3 regions of the Peribacillus sp. Hz7 genome follow, and region 1 is predicted to be linked to each of the others. Evidence: riboswitches for the same ligand, from Rfam matches in the RefSeq annotation. Region 1 holds a riboswitch; each other region holds the start of a gene.
What was found. A riboswitch is a leader RNA that binds a small molecule or an ion and turns the genes downstream of it on or off. The one in region 1 is predicted to bind cyclic di-AMP.
Positions count from the first base shown of each region.

Region 2: linked by a shared signal. The riboswitch ahead of ACE199_RS07930 (TrkH family potassium uptake protein) and the one ahead of ACE199_RS04500 (APC family permease) in region 1 are both predicted to bind cyclic di-AMP.
Region 3: linked by a shared signal. The riboswitch ahead of ACE199_RS21150 (cation:dicarboxylate symporter family transporter) and the one ahead of ACE199_RS04500 (APC family permease) in region 1 are both predicted to bind cyclic di-AMP.

Region 1 covers NZ_JBHHJV010000002.1:192,282-197,289, reverse strand. The annotation lists gene ACE199_RS04515 (dynamin family protein) at 1-717, shown strand, start outside; gene ACE199_RS04510 (carbonic anhydrase) at 828-1,661, opposite strand; gene ACE199_RS04505 (5'-3' exonuclease) at 1,928-2,809, shown strand; cyclic di-AMP (ydaO/yuaA leader) riboswitch at 3,022-3,165, shown strand; gene ACE199_RS04500 (APC family permease) at 3,304-5,008, shown strand, end outside.
Region 2 covers NZ_JBHHJV010000004.1:82,300-87,307, reverse strand. The annotation lists gene ACE199_RS07950 (DEAD/DEAH box helicase) at 1-814, shown strand, start outside; gene ACE199_RS07945 ((deoxy)nucleoside triphosphate pyrophosphohydrolase) at 844-1,239, opposite strand; gene ACE199_RS07940 (hypothetical protein) at 1,455-1,649, shown strand; gene ACE199_RS07935 (protein-glutamine gamma-glutamyltransferase) at 1,743-2,579, shown strand; cyclic di-AMP (ydaO/yuaA leader) riboswitch at 2,786-2,928, shown strand; gene ACE199_RS07930 (TrkH family potassium uptake protein) at 3,231-4,565, shown strand; gene ACE199_RS07925 (potassium channel family protein) at 4,591-5,008, shown strand, end outside.
Region 3 covers NZ_JBHHJV010000028.1:12,630-17,637, reverse strand. The annotation lists gene ACE199_RS21160 (hypothetical protein) at 1-567, opposite strand, end outside; gene ACE199_RS21155 (rhodanese-like domain-containing protein) at 896-1,261, opposite strand; gene ACE199_RS21150 (cation:dicarboxylate symporter family transporter) at 1,406-2,668, opposite strand; cyclic di-AMP (ydaO/yuaA leader) riboswitch at 2,828-2,970, opposite strand; gene ACE199_RS21145 (efflux RND transporter periplasmic adaptor subunit) at 3,215-4,462, opposite strand; gene ACE199_RS21140 (G protein-coupled receptor family protein) at 4,477-5,008, opposite strand, start outside.

The DNA.
Region 1 (5,008 bases):
GCTGACATACTTGCGGTGATTCCGAGCGAAGCAGAGAAAAAACGATTGAAAAAAGAAGTGGATGAACTAACTTTCTATAGTAAGCAGCGTGTCTTTTTACGTTTTACGGATTTCTTTAAAGAATCCTTTAACCCAGCTGTTATTAAAGACGATGGGCAGGACTTAAAGGTTGTATTGAAGCAAGCGCTACAAAGTTTACTAGAATCATTAGGCTTTGACCTTTCCCAGGAAATGAGAGCGACGGCTTTGCGTTCAGAAGTATTCGTTAATAAGCTATTAAAAGAAAAGCAAGTGTCACTGTTACAGCAAATTCAAGATGTTAGAAAGACCATTTCTTTGCAGTCTTATGAAGCGGCAGGACGGGATATTCCTGAATTCAAGCGGGCTTTTGAAGACCTAACAGAAGCGGAATTCAAAAAAGAGTTAGCTCTTTTTAAGAATCCAAAAGCCTTCTTTGAAAAAAATGAAAAAGTGCATATGAGCAATGGTATTCAAGCGCGTTTAGATCAGCCGGCTCTTGATTATGTACAATTCCAAGGTGGACGTATGTTTGAAGCCTACACAGCGATGCTTGAAGAAGAACTAGCTGCCATTCAACAAGCTTATCAACGAGAAATTGCTGATATCTTTGCTGGTTTACGTTCTGCTTTAGAAGAAAAAGTGGATATTCCGTACTATGAAGAAGTATTGACGAAAATGAAAAGAAAGCATTCTTAATGAAAGAAGCAGACTTACTAAAATAAGTAAGTCTGCTTTTTACTTTTTTGTTTGAAAGGGTGATTCTACCTCTCTTCTCACAATGATACTAAAATAAAAATATCAATAGATTAATTCTTCCTAATTTCACGTTCATTTAATGGTTGGACAGGACGGTGATTATCTGGGAAGATTTGACGAAATGCCTCAATTTGTTCTTTAGACATTTCAATTGGCTGCTCTAATACAATCCAATTAACGTTTTCAGAACAGGGGGGAGTTGTTAATGAGCCATTATATTTAAATGATTGTTGATCCTTTGGAAGAATATCCATTAAGTTTATCGGATTAGCTAGTTTCTTCGCTTCAGTTGTTTTTTCTTGAGGGAGAGCTTTCCAGGCCTGTTCAAGAACCTCATTTGCTTTGCCTTCCTTAATCATTAGCCCTACTACGGCTAATTGATTCTTGGCATCTTTATGTACGAGATGTAATTCCATATCAAAATTTTGTCCATTAAATTGATGTTCGCTTGGTGTATGAAAATGAAATTGAGCTAATGTATACGTATTACCGTTTAGAACAATGAAGTTATCTGATGTTACAGGATTCCCTTGAATAGTATGTCCATTGTTTTCTAGGGAAAATTCAGAGGGGATGTAGTTGATTTCTAGCTTTTCAAGTTGTTTATCTGCTTTAATTTGGGATGTCTCAACATTGATAGGGGATTGTTCCTTCCCATTTATACATGCAGAGTTTAGAGGATCTAACTCACCCCAATGTTCTGGTCCTGTTTCCCCTTTGTAAGACCAATCCGTTTCAGGGTGTATAGTCGTTGACGTTTCTGCGGATTCTTCTCTTCGAAGCTTCTCTTCCTTAGTTGCTTCGGTTACTCCTGAAGAACAACCAGCTAATGATAGATAAATAAAAGTTGTTAACAGGGTGAAGTTTAATTTACGATCTTTCATTTTGAACCTCCTTATTCTATTTTTATGTAATAATTTATAACACTAGTCACTAAATTAATATAATTTATACATATTTTCAACTAATATTTTGAAAAATAGGGATTCTTGACTAGTAGTTTTTTTGAAAGGCTGTGTTAAATAATATTGTTGATCAAACGAGTAGGAGCCAAAAATGAACAGTATCCTATAACAAACTCTTTTTAAAAAGTAACTATACTAATAAAAATCATGATAAAATAAGTACACATCATAGTTGAGGTGGTAGTATGTTAGGAAATGAAAACGAACAGCGTCCAACTTTTCTACTTGTAGACGGGATGGCGCTTTTATTTAGAGCTTTTTATGGAACGGCAGTTACGGGACAGTTTATGATTAATTCAAAAGGTGTACCGACGAATGCAGTGCAAGGATTTTTAAAGCATATGCTAACGGCAACTAATCATTTTAAGCCAAGCCATGTGGCGGTTTGTTGGGATATGGGCAGTCATACGTTTCGAAATGAACTGTTTGATGGGTATAAGGCAAATCGTTCGGATGCACCAGTGGAGATGATTCCACAGTTTGATTTAGCGAAGGAAGCAGTTCAAGCTTTTGATATTCCGAATATTGGACTAGCTGGTTTTGAAGCGGATGATTGTATTGGAACGATTGCGAAAGCGTCAGCGAAGGATAGTCGTGTAGGTATTTTAACGGGAGATCAAGATATGTTGCAATTGTTAGATGAGCATATTTCTGTTGTGTTATTGAAAAAAGGCTTTGGTAATTATGATGTGCATAATCCTCATAGTTTTTATGAATGGAAAGGGATTAAGCCGAGGCAAATGATTGATTTAAAAGCGTTAATGGGCGATACAGCAGATAACTATCCAGGTGTAAAAGGAATTGGGGAAAAAACAGCGTTAAAATTATTAACGGAGTATGAAAGTATCGAAGGCATTTTAGAAAATTTATCTTCATTAACGAAGGGGCAGCGGACGAAAATTGAAGCAGAGCTTGAGATGCTTCATTTATCCCGAAAGCTTGCTGAAATTAAATGTGATGTACCAATTTCTTGCTCGCTTGATGAGGCGTATTTTCAATATGATGACGAAAAGGTACGGTATATGCTAGAGACGCATGAATTTCGATCGGTTTTACGTATGTTATAAGAGGGCAGGAGCTTCGGAACAGAAGCTCCTATTTTTTGTATTATTGATCATATATGTAAAATGATGTAGTAAGAGAAGAATATTATATATTGTTTATCATTAAACATTTAGGAGGGAAGACAATAGTATTATAGAAATATAGGAAGTATAGGTCATAATAAAATTTTTATTTACTTTTCGAATTCACAGCAGTATGCTAATCACAGTTTCATATTTCTAAATCGCTGAAACCGTTTGGTGCGGGGGAACCATTATTAGAATTGTTTAACAATTCAAGGGGTGAATCCTTTCAAGGTAGGGCTACTCAAAGGTCCGAATCCGACAGCTAACCTCGTAAGCGTTATATGAGAAGGAAGGTGGAGCTTGTGAGACAAAAAAATTGATGTCTACAGGTCTATTTAACTTTGACTTGTAGGCATTTTTGCGTTTTTTTCAAGATTTTTTATTTAACGGGGTAATATACAATTACTATTTATGTTTGGTGGTGATTCTTAGTGATGGCTTCTATAAAAAGATTTTTAATTGGTCGGCCTTTAAAATCAACGGCAGCCGGGGAACAAAAGCTTAACAAAACAAAAGCTTTGGCTATATTATCTTCTGATGCTTTGTCTTCTGTTGCATATGGTCCCGAACAAATATTGCTTGTGCTAATTACAGTGGGTGTCACTGCATTTTGGTATTCAATTCCTATCGCTGTAGGAGTATTGCTTCTGTTAACGGCTTTAATTTTGTCTTATCGACAAATTATCTTTGCGTATCCTCATGGAGGGGGAGCGTATGTTGTTTCAAAGAATAATTTAGGTGTGAATGCAGGATTGATAGCTGGAGGTTCCTTATTAGTTGATTATATTTTAACTGTGGCTGTAAGTGTGTCTGCGGGGACGGATGCTATTACATCTGCTTTTCCTAGTTTGCATACACATAATGTAATGATAGCCATCCTTTTTGTAATATTTCTTACTATCCTGAACTTAAGAGGAGTAACAGAGTCGGCTTCCATATTAGCCTATCCGGTGTATTTATTCGTTTTAGCGTTATTCATTCTGATTGGTGTAGGCATATACAAAATCTTGATGGGAGAAGTTTCTTCTGACTTACGTACTTCAATTGGCACACCGGTAGCAGGAATCAGTTTATTTATCCTTCTAAGAGCATTTGCATCAGGTAGTTCTGCGTTGACAGGAGTTGAAGCAATTTCTAATGCGATTCCAAACTTTAAAGATCCAGCTCCTAATAACGCTGCCAAAACGTTAATTTTAATGGGCTCCTTACTTGCTGTGTTATTTACAGGCATTGTATTTTTAGCCTATTATTTAAGCATTGTTCCGAGTGTAGAGGTAACAGTTGTCTCGCAAATTGCTGAAGAGATATTTGGACGAAATTTCATGTATTTCTTTATTCAAGGAACAACAGCCTTAATATTAATCCTTGCTGCCAATACAGGCTATTCTGCTTTTCCTTTGCTGGCTGTCAATCTCGCAAAGGATAAGTTTATACCAAGGATGTTTACAATTAGAGGCGATCGATTAGGATATTCGAATGGAATTATCATATTAGGACTTGCTTCCATCGTCTTAATAATCGCTTTTGAAGGACATACAGAAAACCTTATCCCACTTTATGCAGTAGGAGTATTTATTCCATTTACGTTGTCTCAGACTGGAATGATGGTTAAATGGATTCGTGAAAAGCCAAAAGGATGGGTTTTTAAGTTAATCATTAACTCCATTGGTGCTGTTATTAGTTTGATTGTTACCATCATATTCTTTTTAACTAAATTTACTCAGGTTTGGCCGGTTTTAGTTTTTTTACCTATCATCATTTTCGTTTTTCATCGAATAAGAAAGCATTATGATGCAGTAGGTGAGCAGCTAAAGGTTACGTCTTGTGAACCTGCTGTACCAATCGAAGGGAATGTAATCATTGTACCTGTCGCTGGTATTACTCATGTGGTGGAAAATTCATTGAACTATGCAAAATCCCTTTCAGCAGAACAGATTATAGCTGTTTACGTTTCTTTTGAACGAGAAGATGAAAAAAAGTTTGAGGATAATTGGAAGAAATGGCAACCCGATGTGAGACTTGTAACTTTACACTCCCATTACAGAAGCATCATAGGTCCATTAACTAAATTTATTGATACCATTGAACATAAAGCGAGTGAAGCAAACTATCGGGTTACAGTCGTTATACCACAAT
Region 2 (5,008 bases), on a different contig from region 1:
AGAACTATCAAGTAAGTTACCAATTAAAAGGATTTATGAATTTGTTATTGCTAAATATTTATTAGAACATCAGGAAATTTCTCTCACAACGGCTAGAAGCGAAATTTTGAAGCTTGTTCAAGACATTCAAGAAGATAGTGTGGTACATGCTTTTGAATGTTTAAATCAAGATTATTATGATAGCGGTCAGCTAAAACGTAATCTTAAATTATTCACGTATAGTAATGGGAAGCTAGAGAAGACACAAGCACTCATAAATGTACTTGAGAACGAAGAGTACAGAATGTATATCGAAGACTTATTAAATTACGGCATTTCACGTTATAAAAAAGAATTTAAAGAAAAAGACTATGGTTTACCACATTTTAAATTGTATGAGCAATATCAAATGGCAGATGCTGCTTTACTATCTAATTATCGAAAAAGTCATAGTTCCTTTAGGGGATCAGGTTTATTGTCGAACGAAAATGACTATTTCTTATTTATTGATTTGCATAAGGAAGCAGATATCAAAGAAAGCATTAATTATCAAGATGAATTCATTAATGAGCGATTCTTTCAATGGCAAACCCCAAACAGTACAGCACAAAGTTCTGAACGAGGGAAGAATATTATATATAATAAAGCTCGAAATATTAATTTACATTTGTTTATCAGAAAGTATAAACAAATTGATGGGAAAACGGAGCCTTACATTTATATTGGCAAAGGGAATACCGTGTCATTTGAAGGAGAAAAGCCCATCACAGTAAAAATAGAGTTGGAACATGAAGTACCTGCAAACTTGTATAAAGAGTTTACAATCAGAGTTTAAACAAAAAATAGTCTTCTCAGAAGAGAGGACTATTTTTTTATTATTAATTCCTCCACCGCCGGAACATCCGCAGGAGCCCATTTAAGCGAGCTTAAGTTCTCGCGTTTCAGCCAAATCAGTTTTGAATGCTCTTTTGGAATAGGTGTGCCTTCTACAATTGTACATTTCATGCAAATTAACGTAATGATAAACGTATCATATTCATGCGTATTTTCATTAAATACATCATTCGCTTTAATGTTGCACCCTAGTTCCTCAGCTATTTCTCTTTCGATAGCAGAATAAAGGTCTTCTCCTTGTTCTACTTTTCCACCTGGGAATTCCCACATGTTAGGAAGGCTCATATCAGGCGACCTTAGAGCGCAAAGAATTTCATTTTCATTATTTTCAATAACAGCTGCTACTACTTTGACAACTTTTTTCATACGAATCCTCCTCGGGTTAAAAATAACATCCTTATCATATCATTTTTAGTTGTTAGTAGTTTAGAGAGAAATTATCTTTAGAAAAGTGCCACTGTTTGCTTAGAGGGAATTGCACAACGTGATTAGAACGAGGATAGGTTTTTAAACAAACGACAATATAAAGAATAATATTTCTCATATAAATAGTTCAACTTTTCTGAAGGAGGGGAATCTACATGAGTGTAGAACATTGTGCCACTATTGAAAAGTATGAAGTGGAATATAAAGGGGATAAGTTTGTCGTACTAGAGGTGTTTAGGACTGGGTGGTCTGGAGATACGCAAATCATTGATGAGGAAGGAAACGAGATAGATGATGCGTTATCAAATGCTGTGTATGAATATTTCATGGAGATGAAAAGTTTAATCTAAATATGTTTTTCTGCTTAAATACACCTTAAAACGAATCCCTTAATACAATAGGTAATAAGAAGAATGATACTTAAGATTGGAATGAGGGATAGTATGATACAAATATCGGGGATGAATGTTCAACAAAGTAGTATGTGGCCGTCTGGTAGTATTGAAAGGGTAATTGTTCAACAAATGAATGAACATCCGGTCGTTTATTCGTATCAGTCTCTCGATGAGTTATCGTTTGAACTCAAATTACGCAAAAACATCATAGTAAGTGCAAGAGCCATGAATCAAGGGTATGCTCAGTTCCAACCCTTTTCCCATTCTCGTTGTAATCCCGAATACTGGTATTTGACAAATGCCGGCGGATTCCAGCTGAAGCCTGGTGTAGTGCCATCTGATGCGATTCAAGACATTTACAACAACAGTTCGCTGTATGCGTTTGAATGTGCCACGGCAAAGGTAATTATCTATTATCATGCCGTTTTAAACAGTCTGGGCGAATATGTATTTAATCAGATATTCCAAGACCTCTATTTATACAGCTGGCATGCTGATCCTGAACTCGGTATACAACTGATTAATACGGATTATTTCTTACCCGGAGATGTTGTTTATTTTAATAATCCAGAATTTCATCCAGAAACCCCTTGGTGGAGAGGAGAAAATGCGGTTGTTCTCGAAGACGGTGCATATTTTGCACATGGAGTAGGAATAGGGACTGCTGAACAAATGATTGAAGCGCTAAATAAAGCGAGAATACCAGGGAGTACTCAATCAGCCTACCTGACAAATTCAGTCGTAAGACCCTCTTTTAAACATTTAGCGAAATTTTCGACGCTGCCACGAAATGATATGGCTTATAAAATCCAACATGTCGTCATACACCATAACGAAAGTTCGATTTCAGGTGATCGGTATCGGTTCTATTTCCATTACAAATGATTAGATTTCATTTTAAATCTACTAATATAATCTTTTTATAAATTATTGAATATCTAAAAACATCTAGAAATATCACGAGAAACAGTGTTTTAGTGTTGTTTTTGGCCAATAATGAACGTATATGGTTTATTTTGGCCATTTTTTGTCTATTTAAGGGATTTACAATAGGGAGATGACAGGCGTAGAATAATCGCATTAAATCACAAATTTTATATCGGCCTAATCTCAGAATCATTTGAGAACGGAGGACCCATTATTTTGGGGTTAATTCTGCTATTGCAGAAGGGATGAGAAACTCTTTCGCCATCCTACCCGTCAGCTAACTTCGTCGGCTAAAGCGAAAGGGGGTATAAGACCGCCTTAATTCAGGATGCTTTTTTGTTGTGTTTAAAACAAAATGGCAGCCTGATATATTTGTAGGTCTTTTTATTATGCCTATAATTAAAGGCTTCTTTGGAAACATATATGTATAGCCTGCTAGGCGTTAAATAGAGCAACGAATACTAAAGGCTTGTTCAATAAGTATACATTGGTCTTTTTCTATGTTCAGCCCATCTTTATCTTAATAACTATGGGACAAATATTTAGATACAATAATGGAAAAAGTAAACTGGATACTAAATTTTTTATGAGGTCAGTTAGGAGATCACGATGAAAAAAATAAAAGAGGTTAATCCTCCAAAAGCCCTTGTATTAGGTTTTGCAACGGTCATCCTTATCGGAGCCTTTTTATTGACTCTTCCCATTGCCACTGAGGATGGAAAAGGTCTCTCATTTTTAAATGCTTTATTTACCGCTACATCTGCTACATGTGTAACAGGGCTTGTCGTTGTAGATACTGGGGACACCTTTTCTTTATTCGGTGAATTGGTCATTTTATCGCTCATTCAAGTCGGCGGATTAGGGTTTATGACATTTGCAACTTTTTTATTTTTGCTGTTAGGTAAAAAAATTTCTTTAAAAGAAAGGCTGCTACTAAAGGAGGCTTTCAATAATGTATCCTTTGCAGGAATTGTCAGGTTAGTCAAAAGAATTTTGATATTTACTGCAGTGATTGAACTTGTCGGCGGCATCATTTTATCGATTCGTTTTTCTTACGATATGCCAATAGGTAAAGCCATCTATTTTGGATTTTTTCATGCTATATCTAACTTTAATAATGCTGGTTTTGATTTAATGGGAGAATTTCGGGGTCTAACTCCTTATGTAGATGATCCTATTGTCGTCTTAACCGTATGCGCTCTCATCACACTTGGTGGATTAGGATTTATTGTGATGAACGAACTATATGAATACCGTGATACTCGCCGCTTATCTGTGCATACGAAGGTAGTATTACTGGCAACCGTCATTCTAACAGTAGGGGCAACCCTGTTAATCTTCATGTTTGAATATGGAAATGATAAAACATTAGGCCCTTTATCTGAAACTGGAAAAGTATTGGGTGCATTGTATCAAGCGGTTACTCCAAGGACGGCAGGTTCTAATACATTACCAATTGGAGATTTAACACATTCTACTTTGTTCCTCATCATTTTTCTTATGTTTATTGGAGCAGGTTCAGGATCCACAGCTGGAGGAATTAAAATAACGACCTTTGCTGTTTTAGTAGCTACCGTATGGTCTCAAATTAAAGGGAAAGAAGACGTTGTCTTATTTAGGCGCAGAATTGTGACTGAAACGATATTAAAAGCACTGACCGTTGCTTTGTGTGGATTGAGCATTGTTGTATTCATGACTATGGCGCTTAGCATTACAGAACCCGGTCACGATTTTATGATGTATTTATTTGAAGCTACTTCTGCGTTTGGTACAGTGGGACTGTCTATGGGATTAACTCCAGAGCTATCTTCTGTGGGGCGTATACTTATCATTTTCACGATGTTTGCAGGAAGATTAGGTCCTTTAACAGTTGCTTTTGCTATTACAAAGAGACGTAAATCAGATACTTTCCGTCATATTAAAGGAAATATAATGATCGGTTAATTAAATTCAGGGAGTGTAGATGGAAATGGCTATAAAACAATATGCTGTGATTGGTTTAGGGAGATTTGGAACAAGTGTAGCTCGAAGACTATATGAGGCTGGACAAGAGGTGCTAGGAATTGATGCAAATGAGGAACGAGTCGAAGATGCTGAATTATTCGTTACTCATGCAGTAGTCGCTGATACGACAGAAGCGAAGGCACTTACATCTATTGGAATAAGCAATTTTGATTGTGTAATCGTAGCCATTGGAAATGATATGCAATCCAGCATTTTAACGGTTTCTCTGCTTAAAGAGCTAGGGGTTAAAAAAGTCATTGCAAAGGCTCTTGGAAAGCGACATGGGCAGGTTTTAGACAAAGTAGGGGCTGATTGGATTATCTATCCTGAGAGAGACATGGGAGAACGTGTGGCCAATCAGCTCCTGTCACCCAATATGTTGA
Region 3 (5,008 bases), on a different contig from region 1:
AGCAGACAACTCCTCAAGCATTTCCACTGGTATAATAGGTAAATCTCGTTTTTTCCTCAAACCAAACCACGTTCTATCTGTTTTTAATCCTTCAAGCTTTAAAGAAATAAGACTGCCTAACATTTTATAATACATAGGTAATGAACGATAATAAATTTTACTAAACCATCCATCGTCCTGTGATAAGTAAACAAACTGATTATGTAATTTGGAAAAGAACGGCTGTTTTAAATGATGCTTCATATGCCCAAGATAGAGCAGCTCAGCCAACTCCATTCCGCTCAATTCATCTAAACTATCCTCTTCTTGAAAGTCAATCCAACAAAACTCACCATACGTTCTCACATCTTGTTTAATAAATTTCGCTACACCTTCACTCGGTACATAATCTAAAGCAACATTTAAATTAAATTGTGTATCACCATAATCATGTTTTAACAACAAAAGATGTTGCAATGGCTTTTCTAAAGAATTAACAAACTCCCAAAAGCTCATCCCATTTGAAATCACAAAACGTTCAGAAGCTTGCACATGCATATATAAGATTTCCCTAATCTCATGCTTCATAACCCACTTCCCTCCGACCTTTCCGTGGAATTAGAGCGTTCATTTTATCAATTTTCTTACTTCTTCACAATCGCACGATATTCCGCTAACCTTGTACATTCATTTAAAGTCATACTATCATACCACTAAAGTGGAATAAACCCTTAGAGGCAGAACAAAGTTCATTCCATTTGGGAAATATCACTATATAATGGTTAAAATAAGGGATTACAGGAGTATTTTATACATAAACAGTGTAAAATTAGACACTAAAACATAGTGACAATTTGCTCATTCACAAAAAAGAAACACCATTCCAAAAGATAGGACGGTGTTTTTTTAGAATTTCTTAATCTCTCCAGGCGTTTATACCACCACTAACATTCTCAATTTGTTCGAAACCTAATTTTTTAAGTGTTTTTGCCGCACTTATACTTCTCATTCCACTATGACAAATGATAACTACCGGCTTCTTTTTATCCAACTCATTCACTCTTTGCTTTAATAAGTGAAGGGGGATGTTATTAAATTGCGGTATATGACGATCGTCATATTCAATTTCAGAACGAACGTCAATATACTGTTTTTTTACCTTTAACGATAAATTATTCGCTAAATCTTCTGTTGTAATACTCTTAACCCCTTTTGCTGGTAAAACCTTAGACAAAGCAAACACGGCTATTGTTAAAAACATGAGCAACGTGACCCAAGACATCTATTCTCCCCCGTTATATACCGACTTATGTATTTATATTTTTATCTTAGTAACCTTCCTTCTTTTTTGTCAAACAAGTCTTCTCTGTAAAGATATAGCTATAAAAAAATCCAGAGCAGCTTCACCGCTCTGGATTTTATATCATTATGACGCTTGCTTCACTTGTTCATCTGCTGCTGAAGGGTTAAATTGCCCTTCCCATTTAGAAATAACAATTGCTGCTAACGAATTTCCGATTACGTTTACAACTGTACGTCCCATATCTAGAATACGGTCAATACCCGCAATAAACGCTAAACCTTCAACTGGGATTCCAACAGTTCCAAGTGTTGCTAATAATACAACAAATGATACGCCTGGAACTCCAGCAATTCCTTTCGATGTAACCATTAACACAAGCATTAACGTAAATTGATCCACAATACTCATATCAATACCATACATTTGCGCAATAAACATAGCTGCTAATGCTTGATATAATGTTGACCCATCGAGGTTAAATGAGTAACCTGTTGGAATAACGAAAGAAGCAATATGCTTCGGACATCCCGTTTTCTCCATTTTTTCCATTATCTTAGGAAGAACGGCTTCAGAGCTTGCTGTTGAGAACGCTAAGATTAATTCTTCTTTTAAGATTTTAATCAGTTTAAAAATACTAAAGCCAGCTAATTTTGCGATAAGCCCTAATACAACTAGAACAAAGAAAATCATCGTTCCATATACAGAAAGAGCTAACTTCCCTAAAGGAATCAGGGAGGCCAAACCAAACTTAGACACTGTTACCCCAATTAATGCAAATACACCGAATGGAGCAAATTTCATAATCATATTCGTAACATAGAACATCGCCTCTGCTACTCCGTTGAAGAATTGCAGAACCGGCTTTCCTTTATCTCCAATAGCTGCAATTCCAAGCCCTAGCATAAGCGAGAAGAAAATAATCGCAAGCATGTCGCCCTCAACGATTGCTTTAATTGGATTAGTCGGGACAATATTGACGATCGTCTCAATAAAACCCGTTTCTTCCTTATGCTCTGCTGTATCGACATAACTCGAAATGTCAGTTTGTTCTAATTTATCCATATTAACACCAGCACCAGGCTGAAGAACATTCGCTGCTATAATTCCAACGATAATCGCAATCGTGGTAACGATTTCAAAGTAAAGAATCGCTTTACCACCAATTTTACCTACAGATTTCAAATCACCGACACCTGCAACAGCAACAACAATACTTGCCACAACAATCGGTATAACAATCATTTTAATCAGACGTAGAAAGATATCTCCAATTGGCTGCAAATATTCTTGAGCAGTTGTATTACCATAAAAAATAGCCCCTACAACCACACCAATCAGTAAACCAATGAAAATCTGACTAGCTAAACTTAATTTGAATTTTTTCATACATCCCTCACCTTTCGTAATAGTTTTTACAAAAAAACAGTTGTTTCGGTAAAGGAAACAAAATTGTTGATAAAAAGAAAACGCTTTCTGCAGCTGGAAACAGTTTTCCTTTTACCAAAAAAAGACACAAGCGGTGTCTTTATCATATAGATTCACATATTGTTTCCTTTAAGTCGCTTACGAGGTTAGCTGTCGGGTTAGGATTTGGAAACAAATTGCCCTTTCATTTCTGAATTCACCCCTAGCAGAAAGTTCTGCAAATTTGGGTCCCCCGCTCTAAAAAGATTAAGCGAAATAACTTCCCCACTTGAAATATTATATTAAAATTGATAATCTGTAAATATTTTTTATAGCCATATATTTATTTTTTCTGGATGAAGGCCATTTTATTCTGGATTTAACCGCTTTCTATCTATGTTATTTATTTTTAAATTATTCCCCAAATACTATCTTTAAATTATCTGAAAATAATAACTTTTCTAAATTATCCCTATTTTAGAAAATAAAAAAGATCTTCATATTTGAAGACCTTTTAATAAATAAAGACTATTTCTCCAACAACCCGACCAAGAAATAACGCCACTTCTCACGAGTTGAAAACGTGTTATACGCATCTAAGTTTACCTTTTCTGCTTGAATAGGAGTAATAAACGTTGAGTGATTTTTCGGAATTTCCCTTGGTGTAATAAGCACCGTCTCTCCCTCTGCTGGACCAGAAGCAATCTCAAGCTTTTGATTCGCTCTTAATCCCGCTGTAACATATTGTTTATTCACATATCCATTGTTTGTTAACTTAAATACAAAGAGGTTGTCCTTTCCATACACCGTTTTCTCCGGAATCGTCGGAACATCTACCGCTTCATTTGTAACGACCGTCATATCTACCTTTGAACCGAGGGCTAGCGACGATATTCCTTCTTCATCTGCTTCCATTACGACTTGAAACGGAAACATCGATTTTTGATTAAGAGAAGGTTCTGACGCTGGATAGTTTTCCACACGTCCAACTGTACCATTAATCCCTTTCTCTAAACGCGGAGATGTAATTTTAACTGGCATCCCAACTGCTGTTTTGTGTAACTGCGACTCCGAAAGAACACCTTTTACAGCTTGTTGAGTAGAGGCAATAGTCACCACTGGATTGTTAAGTGATTGATTAATCTGTTTCACAACCCCATCCACTTCTGCATCAATCGTAAGCGGCCCGCTGAGTTCATTCATCGCTGTTAATTGTGAATCCAGCCTTGTCTTTCTCTCTTCTAATTTACTTTTTTCTAATTCTTGTTTATAAATTTCTTGTTCAAGTGTGCTAATAATTAAATCAGAAGAAGCATTGCGATCCAAGCTTACACCATCTTGCACAATTTCCGAAACCGTTGAAGCAGTAGGAACTTGCGTTTTGTAATCCGTTAACTTCTTAATATATGCCTCTATTTCCGTTATCGCACCAGTTATCTCGGTAATTTCCCGCTCAACTTCCCCTTTATTTTTCTCTAAATCCTTTACTTCATACTCGAATAAAGGTGTACCCGCCGTTACCTCTTCCCCCTCTTTTACAAGAAATCGTTGAAACTCTTTACCTGATTCATCAAAGTATACTTCATATTCCTCAGCAGGGATTGTAACTCCCTTCGTCTCAAACGTTTCCGTTACGGTTGCGGCCTTGACTTTTGTCCAATCTTCCACAAAAATCGAACGCGATACTTTACTGTCCTCTTTTGTAATTAAATAGAGGTTCGTTGCCAGTAACGCACCTGAAACCACTACAGCTGAAAGTACTTTCCATCGTTTCATCTTTCTTCATCCCCTCAAACAAATACGCTCACTTTTACATAGGCCAATAATGCATTCAAAAGCCAAATTGCTATATAGCTTACAACAATAACCGCCAGCAAGGCATATGTATTTCGCTCCGTCATTTTTTTCAGATAATAATACTGTATGGCAATCACAAGCACTTGAAAAATTGTAATTTCACTAAACAAATGAATAACATATTCTTGTGAAACTAGATACTGACTGATTACTCCTAAAGAGAAAGGATTTGCATCATGATTAATATCCATATAAACAAAAAAAGGAAGGAGAAGTACTTTTTCTAACAATTGCACAATAAATATAATCATTTGGACAATTAAAATTTTTAAATACGCAATATCTGTTAAAGCCCATACAAATAGAGCAATGAGGAACAAATAAATCGTTGGATAAAGAAGTCCTGCTACAGCATTTCCTGCTAGAATAAGCAGCTTGCCCATTTCAAATTCACTTTCACCTACCCTAACGAGCTCTTTCGAAAACGACTCTGAGCCAATTCCAAGAAATCCATATAAGCAAAAA